3 regions of the Halomonas sp. PGE1 genome follow, and region 3 is predicted to be linked to each of the others. Evidence: predicted binding sites of a transcription regulator. Region 3 holds the regulator's gene; each other region holds the start of a gene.

Region 1 (4,012 bases), 670 kb from region 3:
GGCAAGCAGCATCAGGAAGAGCACCGCCGCAACACCACCCACGGTCAGTACCCACCCGAAATGGCTGGCTTGATCTCTGGCGTTTTCCAACAGCTCGCCGACCTGAGCTTCGGCGTTACGGTAGAAGTCCCGCGAGGATGCCGACAAGTCGCGACTCGCGACGACGGCTTCGGCGGTGACCCGACGATAGGCCGCCCGGTCACCGGACCGGATAGCCCCCAGCTGCTCTTCCATCAGTGCCAGAAGATGAGCTGACTGCACATCGATGGCGGCATGCAGCTCTGGGTCCGTGTGCCCATGGTCTGCTATGGAGCTTGCGAGCCTCACCCTGGCATCCCGTATCTCTGCCAGCTCATGCTCTACATCCTGGATGGCCTGCAGGGGGTCGCCCAGAGAGGGACGAAGCTGCCTTTCAAGCGCCCGATCCATCAGATTCAGACCTTCCAGAGCCGAGATATGCAATCTGTTCAGGCTGGATGCCTGCTGCACATGGATATGCTCCAGCCGCTCAAGGTTTCGGCCACCCTCCTGCATGATCTTCCATGCCAGGCCTCCGGAGAAAAGCACCAGAGAGGCCGCGGCGACCAGCATTGCCAGACCGGCGTAGCGAATGGGAAGATTTTTAAATACCGACTCCGACACAGTTGCCTCTATTACCTGCCTAGCAGGGTAAGCTATCCAAGTCACAAATCATGCGAAACGATCGCTTCAGATCTTCTGACACTCGCATTCTGATGCCAGTTAGGCTTCAGCGCAGGTTTGAAATCGCAGGGATTCGGAGCATCGCCAACCCAACTGCTCCCATCCCTCGACCCGGGCCACTTCGGCCAGCACCGGGTCGGGGTTGACCGCCACGGGGCGATCCACCCGGTTGAGCAGCGGCAGATCGTTCTGGGAGTCGGAGTAGAAGCAGAGGTGGCTGGCGGTGGCATTGCGCTCGGCCAGCCAGCTTTCCAGGCGCGTGACCTTGCCGCCGCGGTAGGAGAGCACCCCGGTGGTGGCGCCGGTGAAGTGGCCGGCGGCAAGCTCCGGCTCCACGGCGATCACCTCCTCGATGCCCAGCCGCCTGGCCACCGGCCCCACCAGATGTCGCGAGGAAGCGGAGATCAGCAGCGGCAGATCGCCCTGCTCCCGGTGGCGCGTGATCAGCGCCCGCCCCTGGGGAAAGAAGCGCGGCGCGATTCGTTCGGTAACGAAGGTCTCGACCTCGGCGGCGACCTCCGCCTCGTGGCGCCCCGCCAGCGGCGACAGCGTCACGGCCAGATACTGCTCCAGCTTGAGCCGCCCGGCGTGATAGGCCGCGTTCATGGCCTGGGTACGGGCGAGATAGTCCCCGGGAGAGTCGACCCAGCCGCACTCCACCATCCAGTCGTTCCATAGCGCGCTGCAGTCGCCGTCCAGCAGCGTATCGTCGAGGTCAAAGAGAGCAAGGCGCATGACGGTCTCCAGTTACCCGGTAGCTCGAGAAGGCCCATAGCCTGGGCCATCCGGGTGACAAAGGCATGACCGGCGCGACCTGTCACGGCACTGCCATCTCGCCGTCACGCCGTCGCCAACCGACTGACACCGACCCGCCATGCCGTCGTCACCTTGTGCGGATAACGTCGGGCGACGGAGCAGAACGGCTTACCGCCGCCCACGTCACCGCCGTGAATCACACCGCAAGGAGAGCCCCATGTTCGTACCCACACTGAAAGGCCTGGCCGCCGGCATCGCCGCCGCTACCCTGTCGCTGTCCGCTCACGCCGCCGTGGAGGTCCAGTGGTGGCATGCCATGGGCGGTGAGCTCGGCGAGATCCTTGAAGGCATCACCGAGGAGTTCAACGCCTCCCAGGACGACTACCGGGTGAACCCCAGCTACCGCGGCAACTACACCGAGACCATGACCGGCGCCATCGCCGCCTTCCGTGCCCGCCAGCAGCCGCATATCCTGCAGGTCTTCGAGGTGGGCACCGGCACCATGATGGCCGCCGAGGGGGCCATCTACCCCATCCACGAGCTGATGGAAGACCACGGCCGCGCCTTCGAGCGCGAGGCCTTCCTGCCGGCGGTGGTGGGCTACTACACCGATACTCGCGGCAACATGCTCTCCTTCCCCTTCAACTCCTCCACGCCGATCCTCTATCTCAACCGTGACGCCTTCGAGACCGCGGGCCTGAGCGGCACGCCCGAGACCTGGGAGGAGATCGTCGCGGCCTCCCGCCAGCTGCGCGAGAGCGGCGCGGCCCGCTGCGGCTTCACCACCTCCTGGCCGAGCTGGGTGATGCTGGAGAACTTCTCCGCCATGCACAACTCGCCCCTGGGCACCCGGGAGAACGGTTTCGGCGGCCTGGATACGGAGTTCGTCTTCGACAATGACCTGGTGGCGAGTCACTGGGACAACCTCAAGGCGTGGCAGGACGAAGGGGTCTTCCGCTGGGGCGGCCCGGGGCCGGGGGATGATGCCGCGCCGATGTTCTACTCGGGAGAGTGCGCCATGTTCTTCGGCTCCTCCGCCTCACGGGCCGGGGTGCTGGCCAACGCCGATTTCGAAGTGGGCTTCGCCATGCAGCCCTACTACGCGGAGGTGGAGGGCGCGCCCCAGAACTCCATCATCGGCGGCGCCACCCTCTGGGCGCTGCAGGGCCACAGCGATGAGGAGTACGAGGCCGTGGCCGCCTTCTTCGAGTACCTCTCCCGGCCCGAGGTGCAGGCCGACTGGCACCAGCGTACCGGCTACCTGCCGATCACCCAGGCCGCCTGGGAGCTGAGCGAGACGCAGGGCTTCTACGCCGAGAACCCGGGCGCCGACATCTCCATTCGCCAGATGAACCTCAACCCGCCCACGGAAAACTCCAAGGGGCTACGCTTCGGCAACTTCGTGCAGATCCGCGACATCATCTCCGAGGAGATGGAGGCGGTGATGAGCGGCCAGAAGAACGGCGAGCAGGCCAGCGCCGACGCCGCCCGCCGCGGCAACGCTCTGCTGCGCGACTTCGAGGCCGCCAACCGCTGAGCCCTGCCTTTGCGCCCCCTCCCCGCGGAGGGGGCGCCTGTTTACCGTCGCTTCGAGCCTTCCGATGCAGACCAAACGCATGACCTTTCCCGGGCGCTGGCTGCCCTATGCCCTGCTGGCCCCCCAGGTGATCGTGACCCTGATCTTCTTCATCTGGCCCTCGCTGCAGGCGCTATACATGTCGCTGCTGCGCGAGGACGCCTTCGGCCTCAACAGCACCTTCGTGGGCCTGGCCAACTTCGCACGGCTCTTCGCCGACGACACCTATCTCGACTCGCTCTCGGTAACCGCGGTATTCGCCATCGGCACCACACTGCTGTCGATGTCGGCCGCCCTGCTGCTGGCGGCCACCGTCAACCGCATGCTGCGCTCGCGCAACGCCTACACCACCCTGCTGGTGTGGCCCTACGCCATCGCCCCGGCCATCGCCGGGGTGCTCTGGTGGTTCCTCTTCAACCCCTCCATCGGCATCGTGCCCTATGCGCTCGAAATGCTGGGCTACCGCTGGAACCACCGCACCTCAGGGAGCGATGCCATGATGCTGGTAATCATCGCCGCCGCCTGGAAGCAGATCGCCTACAACTTCCTCTTCTTCCTGGCCGGGCTGCAGTCGATCCCCCAGTCGCTGATCGAGGCGGCGGCCATCGATGGCGCCGGCCCCGTGAAGCGTTTCTGGACCATCGTCTTTCCACTCCTCTCGCCCACCACCTTCTTCCTGATGGTGGTCAACGTGGTCTACGCCATGTTCGACACCTTCGGTGTGATTCACGCCACTACCCAGGGCGGCCCCTCCCAGGCGACGAATACCCTGGTCTACAAGGTCTACGCCGACGGCTTCGTGGGGCTCAACCTGGGCAGCTCCGCCGCCCAGTCGGTGATCCTGATGGCCATCGTGGTGCTCCTCACCGTGGTGCAGTTCCGCTTCATCGAACGGCGCGTCAACTACTGACCCGGAGGAGCCCCCATGGTCGAACACCGCCCCCTGAGCCAGCTGGCCGCGCACCTGATTCTGATCGC
Region 2 (4,012 bases), 550 kb from region 3:
GCGGGCCCGACAGCGTCTGGCACAGCCGGATGCCCCGGGCGACGAGGAAGATCAGACGGCACGCCTGGCCCGCTTCATCGCCGACCTCGACGACCTGGAGAGCCTGCTGGAGCGCGGCGCCTTCAAGGGCGCCAGCCGCCTTCACCAGCGCCTGCGCCAGGCCGCCGACGGGCTCGACGCCAGGGTGCCCCAGCCCCACCGGGCGCGCCTTCGACAGCTGGGGGCCTGTCTCGCCGAGCTGCGCGACTGGCGCAGCTTCGTGGCCGGCCCCAAGCGCGACCAGCTGCTGCAGGCCATCGAGGCCCTGGCCGAGGAGGCGAGCCTCGTCGACGCCGCGCTGGATCGCCGCCACCGCCAGCTGGTCAAGGAGTGGAAGGCGCTGGGGGACGCCGCCGCCAATCGCGAACAATCGGCCCGCTTCCGGGCCGCCTCCGACCGCATCCATGAGCGGCTCGCCCCATGGCGCGAACGCCTCGACGCCGAGCGCCAGACCCACCTGGCCACCCGGCAGGCCCTCTGCGATCAGTTGGAAACGCTGCTCGAGCAGCCCGCCGAGGAGGCCGATCCCGACGCCCTGCGCGAGATCCGCGACCGCGCCAGGGACCAGTGGCGACGCGCCTCGCCGGTGCCCCGCGACCAGGCCGAGACCATCGGGCGTCGCTTCGCCCGCATCCGCCATGCGCTTCAGGCGCTGATCGACCAGCGCGCCCGGGCGGTCGCCGAGACCAAGCGCGATCTCATCGAGCAGGTGCGCGCCCTGCTGGGCCAGGCGATGCCCGCGGCCCGCCGTGCCGAAGCGGTCAAGGCGCTGCAGCAGCGCTGGCGCGAGCTGGGGCGCGCCCCACGGGGCGAGGAGCAGGCGCTGTGGCGGGAGTTTCGCGGCCTGTGCGACCAGGTGTTTGCCTCCCGGGAAGCCGAGCGCGACGACCGCGTCCGTCAGGCCCGGGAACGCCAGGAGGCCATGCAGGCGCTGATCGAACGCCTGGACGCCTGGCACCCCGCCGGCAGCGCCGACGAGGCGGTGCTCGCCTCCGCCATTGCCGAGGCCGCCGCTCTGGAGCCCCTCCCCGGCGGACGTCGCACCGAGGGCATGCGCCGGCGCTGGTCGGGCATCGTGCGCGCCCGACGCGAGCGCCTCGAGCGCCTGGCAGTGGTGGAAGAGGTGGAGCGCTGGCGAGAGGTTCAGCCGCTGCTGCTCGCCCACCTGGCAGCCGACGCCGAGCGCCTGGCCGGCGGCGAGCCCCGCGAGGTGGCGCTGCCCGAGTCTCCGCGCCTGGCGGATGACATGCGCAGCGCCCACGCCCGCCGCAACGCCGCGCGCCAGGCGCCCGAAACCGACGAAGAGGTGGCGGAGCGCCTGGCGAGGGTGCGTGTGCATCTCTCCCTGCTTGCCGTGGGCAGCGTCAGCCACCGCGACGACCCGCTGCGCCTGGCGATCCAGGTGGAGCGCCTCAACGAGAACCTCGGGCGCGAGCTCTCCCGCGCCGAGGAGGTCCACGGCGTGCTGCGCGAGCTGCTGGCCACGGGACCGATCGCACCGGCGCTGTGGAGCCGCGAGGTGGGGGAGCTGGATCGCCTGCTGGAGCGCCTGACCCGCCTGCCGCCACCCTGAGACCCCAGAAAAGGCAGAAGCGCGAGGGATCGCCTCGCGCTTCTTGTCGTTACGGCGGCCCCTGGCCGATCGATGACCAGGGGCGCAGGAAACCGGGGCGATCAGCCCATGAACTGGCCGCCGTTGATGTCGATGTTGGCGCCGGTGATGAAGCCGGACTCCTCGTGGGCCAGATAGGCCACCAGGCGACCGATCTCTTCCGGCTTGCCATAGCGCTTGACCGGGATGGTCTCGCGGATGGACTCGCGCACCTTCTCGGGGATCTTCATGATCATGTCGGTGGCGATGTAGCCCGGCGACACGGTGTTCACGGTGATGCCCTTGGTGGCGGTCTCCTGGGCCAGTGCCATGGTCAGGCCGTGCATGCCCGCCTTGGCGGCCGAGTAGTTCACCTGGCCGAACTGGCCCTTGCGGCCGTTGATGGAGGAGATGTTGATGATTCGGCCGTACTGCTGCTCCAGCATGCTGTCGAGCACGCTGCGGCAGGTGTTGAAGACACTGTTGAGGTTGGTGTCGATGACCTCGTGCCACTGCTCGGGGGTCATCTTCTTCATGGTGCCATCGCGGGTGATGCCCGCACAGTTCACCAGCACGCCGATCGGGCCGTGCTTCGCCTCGATCTCCTTGACCCCGTTCACGCAGGCCTCGAAGTCCACCAGGTCCACCCCGGCAATATCGATGTTGCTGTAGCCATCCGCCTTCTGGGCTTCGAGCCAGCTCTTGGCCTTTTCCGGATTGTGGTAGCCGGCCACCACCTGATAGCCCTCATCGGCCAGCGAACGACAGATGGCACTGCCGATGCCGCCGGTTCCACCGGTCACCCAAGCAACGATTGCGTTGTTGGCCATTGTAACCTCCCTGATTGTCATGACGCTGTGACCAGGCCAACTCGGCCTGCACACCAATTATTCTTTGTAGCGTTGCCAGTTTGATGACAACTCCGCGGAGTATGGACCATGAACCAGTGCCGGGACGAGCGTTTGAACCCGGACCCTTGACTAAAGGGGTAATCCCTGTAGAATACGCCTCACGTTGATGCGGGGTGGAGCAGTCTGGTAGCTCGTCGGGCTCATAACCCGAAGGTCATCGGTTCAAATCCGGTCCCCGCTACCAAATACCGAAAAAAGCCAGAACCAACAGGTTCTGGCTTTTTTGTGCCCGATGACCCGTCATCGGTTCGCGCCTGTTCCAAGGTCGGCGGTCCCCGCTACCAAATATCGAAACGCCGGTTCCCTAGGGAGCCGGCGTTTTGCTTTGGGGCCGATGACGGTCATCGGTTCCCTCTTGTTTCGAGGCCGGCGGTCCCCGCTACCAAACATCGAAAAAAGCCAGAACCAACAGGTTCTGGCTTTTTTTGTGCCCGATGCCCCGTTCATACCGGAAAAAAGCCGGCCCCTCCTGGAGTCGGCTTTCTTGAGTTCACGGCCCGATGTGGACCTCCCCCTCCCGCCCCTCAGTGCCGCCGCAGCGCCTCCAGGGTACAGGCGTTGGGGCAGAAGCCGCAGGCATCCACGTCGGGCTCGCTGGCCAGCACGCGCTTGCAGCGGGCCTTCTCCGGGCAGAGCGAGCAGACCCGCTCCAGGTCACGGCGAACACCCGGGCCGGCCAGGATGGTGTCGGCATGCTTGACGCCGTAGACCACCATCATCCGCGGCAGCTGCTCCAGGGGCGAACGCTCCCCGGACCAGAAGAGCGATTCGTCGAGGCGTGCCAGCCCCAGGTCGCGCAGCCGCAGCTCCTGCTGGTCGGCGTCCATGGCGCTCCACGCCTGGCGCTGCTGGCGGCAGCGCCAGGCGTGGGCCATGCGGCGCATGGCAGAGGTGATAGCGAGCATGGGGAACCCCTCGTTGGTGATTCGGTTCCCCCCAGCCTAGCCCACCTCAAAAGGCCAGAAGTTGATCCGCATCAGCCCTTTGGCCTGAGCACCGCCACCGGGCAGCACGCCTCGTGGAGCACCTCGTGGCTGACGCTGCCGGCCACTACCTGAGAGAGGCCGCTGCGCCCGTGGGTGGTCATGGCCAGCATCACGTCGCGGCTGTCGGCCAGGTAGCTGACGATGGCGTCGGCAGGGGTGCCATGCAGCACCTCCCAGTCCACCTCGATGCGGTACTCCCGCTCCAGGCGCCGCGCCAGGCCGTGCACGTAGCCGGACTCCATCACGTCACCCGGACCGCCCTCCCCCGCGGCCGCCGCCATGGCGCTGGCGTCGATCACCTGCAGCAGCTGCAGGCGGGCCCCGAAGCACTCGGCCAGCGCCACCGCGTGGGGCAGCATTGCCTCGGAGAGCGTGGAGCCATCCACGCACACCATCACCACCTCCACCCGAGCATGGCGCTCCGGGACATAGCGCGGCCCGCACAGCAGCACCGGGCGACTGGCGCGGCGCACCACGCCCGCGGT
Region 3 (4,012 bases):
CGCTGCTCTGGGCGCTCTTCTCGGCCTGGGTGATGGCGATCGCCTACCTGGACTACCCCATGGACAACAACAAGGTGAGCTTCGCCGACATGCGGCGGCGGCTGGCCGCGCGCTGGTGGTCGAGCCTCACCTACGGCGGCTGCGTGACCCTGGTGACCTGGATCCCGCTGGCCAACCTCTTCCTGCTGCCCGGGGCGGTCTCCGGGGCGGTGCTGATGTGGGTCGACCACTACCGGGACCTGGGGCAGCCCGGGCTGCGCTGACCCCTGCCCCGCGGGGTCGCCCGGCCGTCAGGCCTCCCGGGGTGGAGCGACCAGGCGGGAGGCCGGGAAGCAGCAGCGGAAGCGGGCCCCCTGGCCGGGATAGGAGTCGATCTCCAGGCGCGCCTCGTGGCGCAGCAGCACGTGCTTGACGATGGCCAGGCCCAGCCCGGTGCCGCCGGTGGCGGCGCTGCGCCCCTTGTCGACCCGGTAGAAGCGCTCGGTCAGCCGCGGCAGGTGCACCGGATCGATGCCCTCGCCGTTGTCCTCCACCTCCAGGCAGGCGCCGTCGCCGTGGGGCCGCCAGCGCAGCACGATGCGGCTGCCCTCGGGGGTGTAGCGCACCGCGTTGAAGGCCAGGTTGGAGAGGGCGCTGTGGATCTCCTGCTCGCTGCCGAGCAGTGACCTGGGTTCCACCAGCTCCACCTCGACGGTGTGGCGGCCGGCGGAGAGGGCCGTCGCGTCGCGCTGCACGCTGCCCAGCAGGGCGTCCATGCCCAGCGGGGTGTGGTCCTCGCCGCCGCGGTCGATCTCAAGGCGCGACAGCAGCAGCAGGTCGCTGACCAGGTTCTGCATGCGGCTGGTCTGCTCCTGCATACTGGGCAGCCCCCGGGCGAAGCGCGGCGGCAGCTGGTCGGCGTAGGTGGCGTAGGTCTCCAGGTAGCCGGCCAGCACGGTGAGTGGGGTGCGCAGCTCGTGGGAGACATTGGCCACGAAGTCGCGGCGCATCTCCTCCAGGCGGTGCAGGCGGGTGATGTCGCGGGCCATCAGCAGCCGCTCGTCATCGCCGTAGAGGGTGATCTGGAACTGCAGCACCATCTGCTCGTCGATGGGCGAGGGCAGCGTCAGCGGCTCGCGGTAGTCGCGGGCATGAAAGTAGTCGATGAAGCGCGGATCGCGCAGCAGGTTGGTGATGTGGTGGCCGCGGTCATGGGCGGCGTTGAGCCCCAGCATGCGCTCGGCGGCGCTGTTCCACCACTCCATGTCGCCGTGGCGGTCGAGCATTACCACGCTGTCGCGCATCGCCTCGGAGGACTCCTGGATGCGCTTGATGATCCCGAGCAGCCGCTCCTGGGTGTGGCGCTGCCCCTTCTGGTAGCGGTAGAGACGGTCGAACAGCTCGCCCCACACGCCCGTGGTGGCGGGAGGCTCGGCCTGGGGGGTGAGGGTCAGCCAGCGGTGGAGGCGGTAGAGCTGGCGCAGATGAAAGCCCAGGCAGGCCGCGAGGCCGAGGGCCAGGCCCGCCCAGGCATGGGACAGCAGCCATCCCACCAGCAGGCCGATGCCGGCCAGCAGCAGAAGTCGCCATAGCTCCCGCCTCCAGAGGCCCACGTCAGCCCTTGGCGGAGAACCGGTAGCCGGTGCCGCGCACCGTCTGCACCAGGTGCTGGTGGCGCTCGCCCAGCGCCTTGCGCAGGCGGCGGATATGCACGTCCACGGTGCGCTCCTCCACGTAGACGTTGCCGCCCCACACCTGGTCCAGCAGCTGGCTGCGGGTGTAGGCGCGCTCCTGGTGGGTCATGAAGAACTGCAGCAGGCGATACTCGGTGGGGCCCATCTCCACGGGCCTGCCGCTGGCGCTGACCCGGTGGCTCACCGGATCGAGCAGCAGGCCGTCGACCTCCACGGCCTCCTCGACGCCCTGGGGCGTGGCGCGACGCAGCACCGCCTTGAGGCGGGCCACCAGCTCGCGGGGAGAGAAGGGCTTGGTGATGTAGTCGTCGGCGCCGGCCTCCAGCCCCTGGATCTTGTTGTCCTCCTCGCCCTTGGCGGTGAGCATGATGATCGGCAGTTCGGCGGTGGTCGGCTCGCGCTTGAGGCGGCGGGCCAGCTCGATGCCGCTGGTGCCGGGCATCATCCAGTCCAGCAGCACCAGGTCGGGCTGGTGGTCGACCACCATGGCATGGGCGGCCTGGGCGTTGTCCGCCTCGAGCACGCGGTAGTCGGCCATCTCCAGCGCCACCGCGATCATCTCGCGGATCGGCGCCTCATCATCGACGATCAGAACGGTCTTGGCGGTCATCCGGAAGCCTCGGCACAGTGACGGATCGATGACGATCTCACCATGCCAGTATGACACTCGCGTGACAGGACCGCCCGCCTGTCATGCGCCGGCGGCCGGCCACAGGCTGAGGGCGATGCCGGCGAACACCAGCAGGCCCGACCAGTGGTTGTTGAGGAAGGCCTGGAAGCAGGGATCGCGCTCGCGCTCGCGGATCAGGAACTGCTGGTACACGAAGGTGGCCGCCATGCCGGCCAGGCCCAGCCAGAAGAAGCCGCCGAAGCCCAGACGCAGCCCCGCCCAGGCCAGCAGCAGCAGGGTCAGGCCCTGCAGCAGGCCGATCATCAGCCGGTCGGCGCGGCCGAAGAGCACGGCGGTGGACTTGATGCCGATCTTGAGGTCGTCGTCGCGGTCGACCATGGCGTACTGGGTATCGTAGGCCACGGTCCAGGCGACGTTGGCGGCGAACAGCAGCCAGGCCTCGAAGGGCACATGGCCCAGCACCGCGCCGAAGGCCATGGGGATGGCCCAGGAGAAGGCGGCGCCCAGGAAGAGCTGGGGCAGGTGGGTGTAGCGCTTCATGAAGGGGTAGATGAAGGCCAGCGCCACCCCCACCAAGGAGAGCATCACGGTGAAGAGGTTGGTGAAGAGCACCAGCACGAAGGCGGCCATCACCAGGATCAGGAACAGCGCCTGGGCCTCGCCCTCGCTGATCCGCCCGGTGGCCAGGGGGCGCAGCCGGGTGCGCTTGACGTGGCCGTCGAAGTGGCGGTCGGCGTAGTCGTTGACCACGCAGCCGGCAGCGCGCATCAGGTAGACCCCGGCGATGAAGATCAGCAGCACGCGGCGGCCGGGGGTGCCCTCGGCGGCCACCCACAGCGCCCACAGGGTGGGCCACATCAGCAGCCAGGTGCCGATGGGGCGGTTCAGGCGCATCAGCTGCAGGAAGTCGGGCACCCGGGCGAGGCCCGTGGGGCGCATCAGGGAACGGTCCATCTCTACCTCGTAAGAATGTTCTTTATTGGCAGACGGTGTTAAGCGGCGGGACTGTTCCGGCGACAAGCCTGCGAGGAGGCGCTGTGAATACTTCCTTGTACGCTACCGACGCCATCCCTGGCGTAGGACCTCCTCTTCGGCTTGTCCCCGGCGCCCCGCCCGTCGGCATCGGAGACTGGCCCAGAGCCTAGCGCGAAGGGAGACCGAGGTCATCCGCCATGGCATCCAGGAACCACTCCTGCACCAGCACCCGGAAGTCGCCGCGGCGAAACACCGAGCGGCGCCCCCAGGGCCCCGTGGCGGCGTGGAAGCCGGCGGGGGCGGAGGTCACCTCGATCTCGCCGCGCTCGAGGCCCGGCTGGCGGAACAGCCAGGAGCCCAGCGAGCGCTCGCCCAGGTGGGCCAACTCGTGTTCCGGCAGGCCCGAGAGCGGCGCCACCGAGCGCGCCACCACCCAGGGGTGCTCCCCCAGGCAGAGCGCCACCTCGCGCAGCCAGGCGCGCTGGCCGGGGGCGATGCCCAGCGCCCTGGCCTCGTCGCGGCGGGGCGTGCCGAGGCGCTGGTCGAGCAGCCGGACGCGGAAGGGGCGCGGGGCACCGGCCTCGGTGAGGCGCAGGGTCAGGGAGTCCCGGGAGCCGACCCAGCGGTGCCAGGCGGGGCTCATGGCCGGCCGGGAGGCGGCCAGGGGGATCCAGTGCGCCAGGGCGCAGATGTCGGCAGGTGGCAGGTCGGACACCGTCGGGCTCCGCGTCGC

Evidence for each region. The regulator PhoB, encoded in region 3, activates phosphate uptake and scavenging genes when phosphate is short. The targets are predictions, from matches to a motif close to TGTCATANNNNTGTCANA.
Region 1: ugpB (sn-glycerol-3-phosphate ABC transporter substrate-binding protein UgpB) is a predicted target of PhoB. The motif match lies at 1,491-1,508, and genes of this name have one in related genera.
Region 2: phbB (acetoacetyl-CoA reductase) is a predicted target of PhoB. The motif match lies at 2,476-2,493, and genes of this name have one in related genera.

Annotation. Positions count from the first base shown of each region.
Region 1 covers NZ_CP053032.1:958,661-962,672, reverse strand. The annotation lists gene HIR79_RS04600 (methyl-accepting chemotaxis protein) at 1-642, opposite strand, end outside; gene HIR79_RS04595 (HAD family hydrolase) at 742-1,437, opposite strand; gene ugpB (sn-glycerol-3-phosphate ABC transporter substrate-binding protein UgpB) at 1,676-2,995, shown strand; gene ugpA (sn-glycerol-3-phosphate ABC transporter permease UgpA) at 3,060-3,944, shown strand; gene ugpE (sn-glycerol-3-phosphate ABC transporter permease UgpE) at 3,960-4,012, shown strand, end outside.
Region 2 covers NZ_CP053032.1:838,155-842,166, reverse strand. The annotation lists gene HIR79_RS04055 (DUF349 domain-containing protein) at 1-1,612, shown strand, start outside; gene phbB (acetoacetyl-CoA reductase) at 1,714-2,460, opposite strand; tRNA gene HIR79_RS04045 (tRNA-Met) at 2,649-2,725, shown strand; gene HIR79_RS04040 (hypothetical protein) at 3,066-3,446, opposite strand; gene HIR79_RS04035 (universal stress protein) at 3,518-4,012, opposite strand, start outside.
Region 3 covers NZ_CP053032.1:285,797-289,808, forward strand. The annotation lists gene cysZ (sulfate transporter CysZ) at 1-263, shown strand, start outside; gene phoR (phosphate regulon sensor histidine kinase PhoR) at 291-1,592, opposite strand; gene phoB (phosphate regulon transcriptional regulator PhoB) at 1,594-2,283, opposite strand; gene ubiA (4-hydroxybenzoate octaprenyltransferase) at 2,365-3,258, opposite strand; gene HIR79_RS01420 (chorismate--pyruvate lyase family protein) at 3,446-3,985, opposite strand.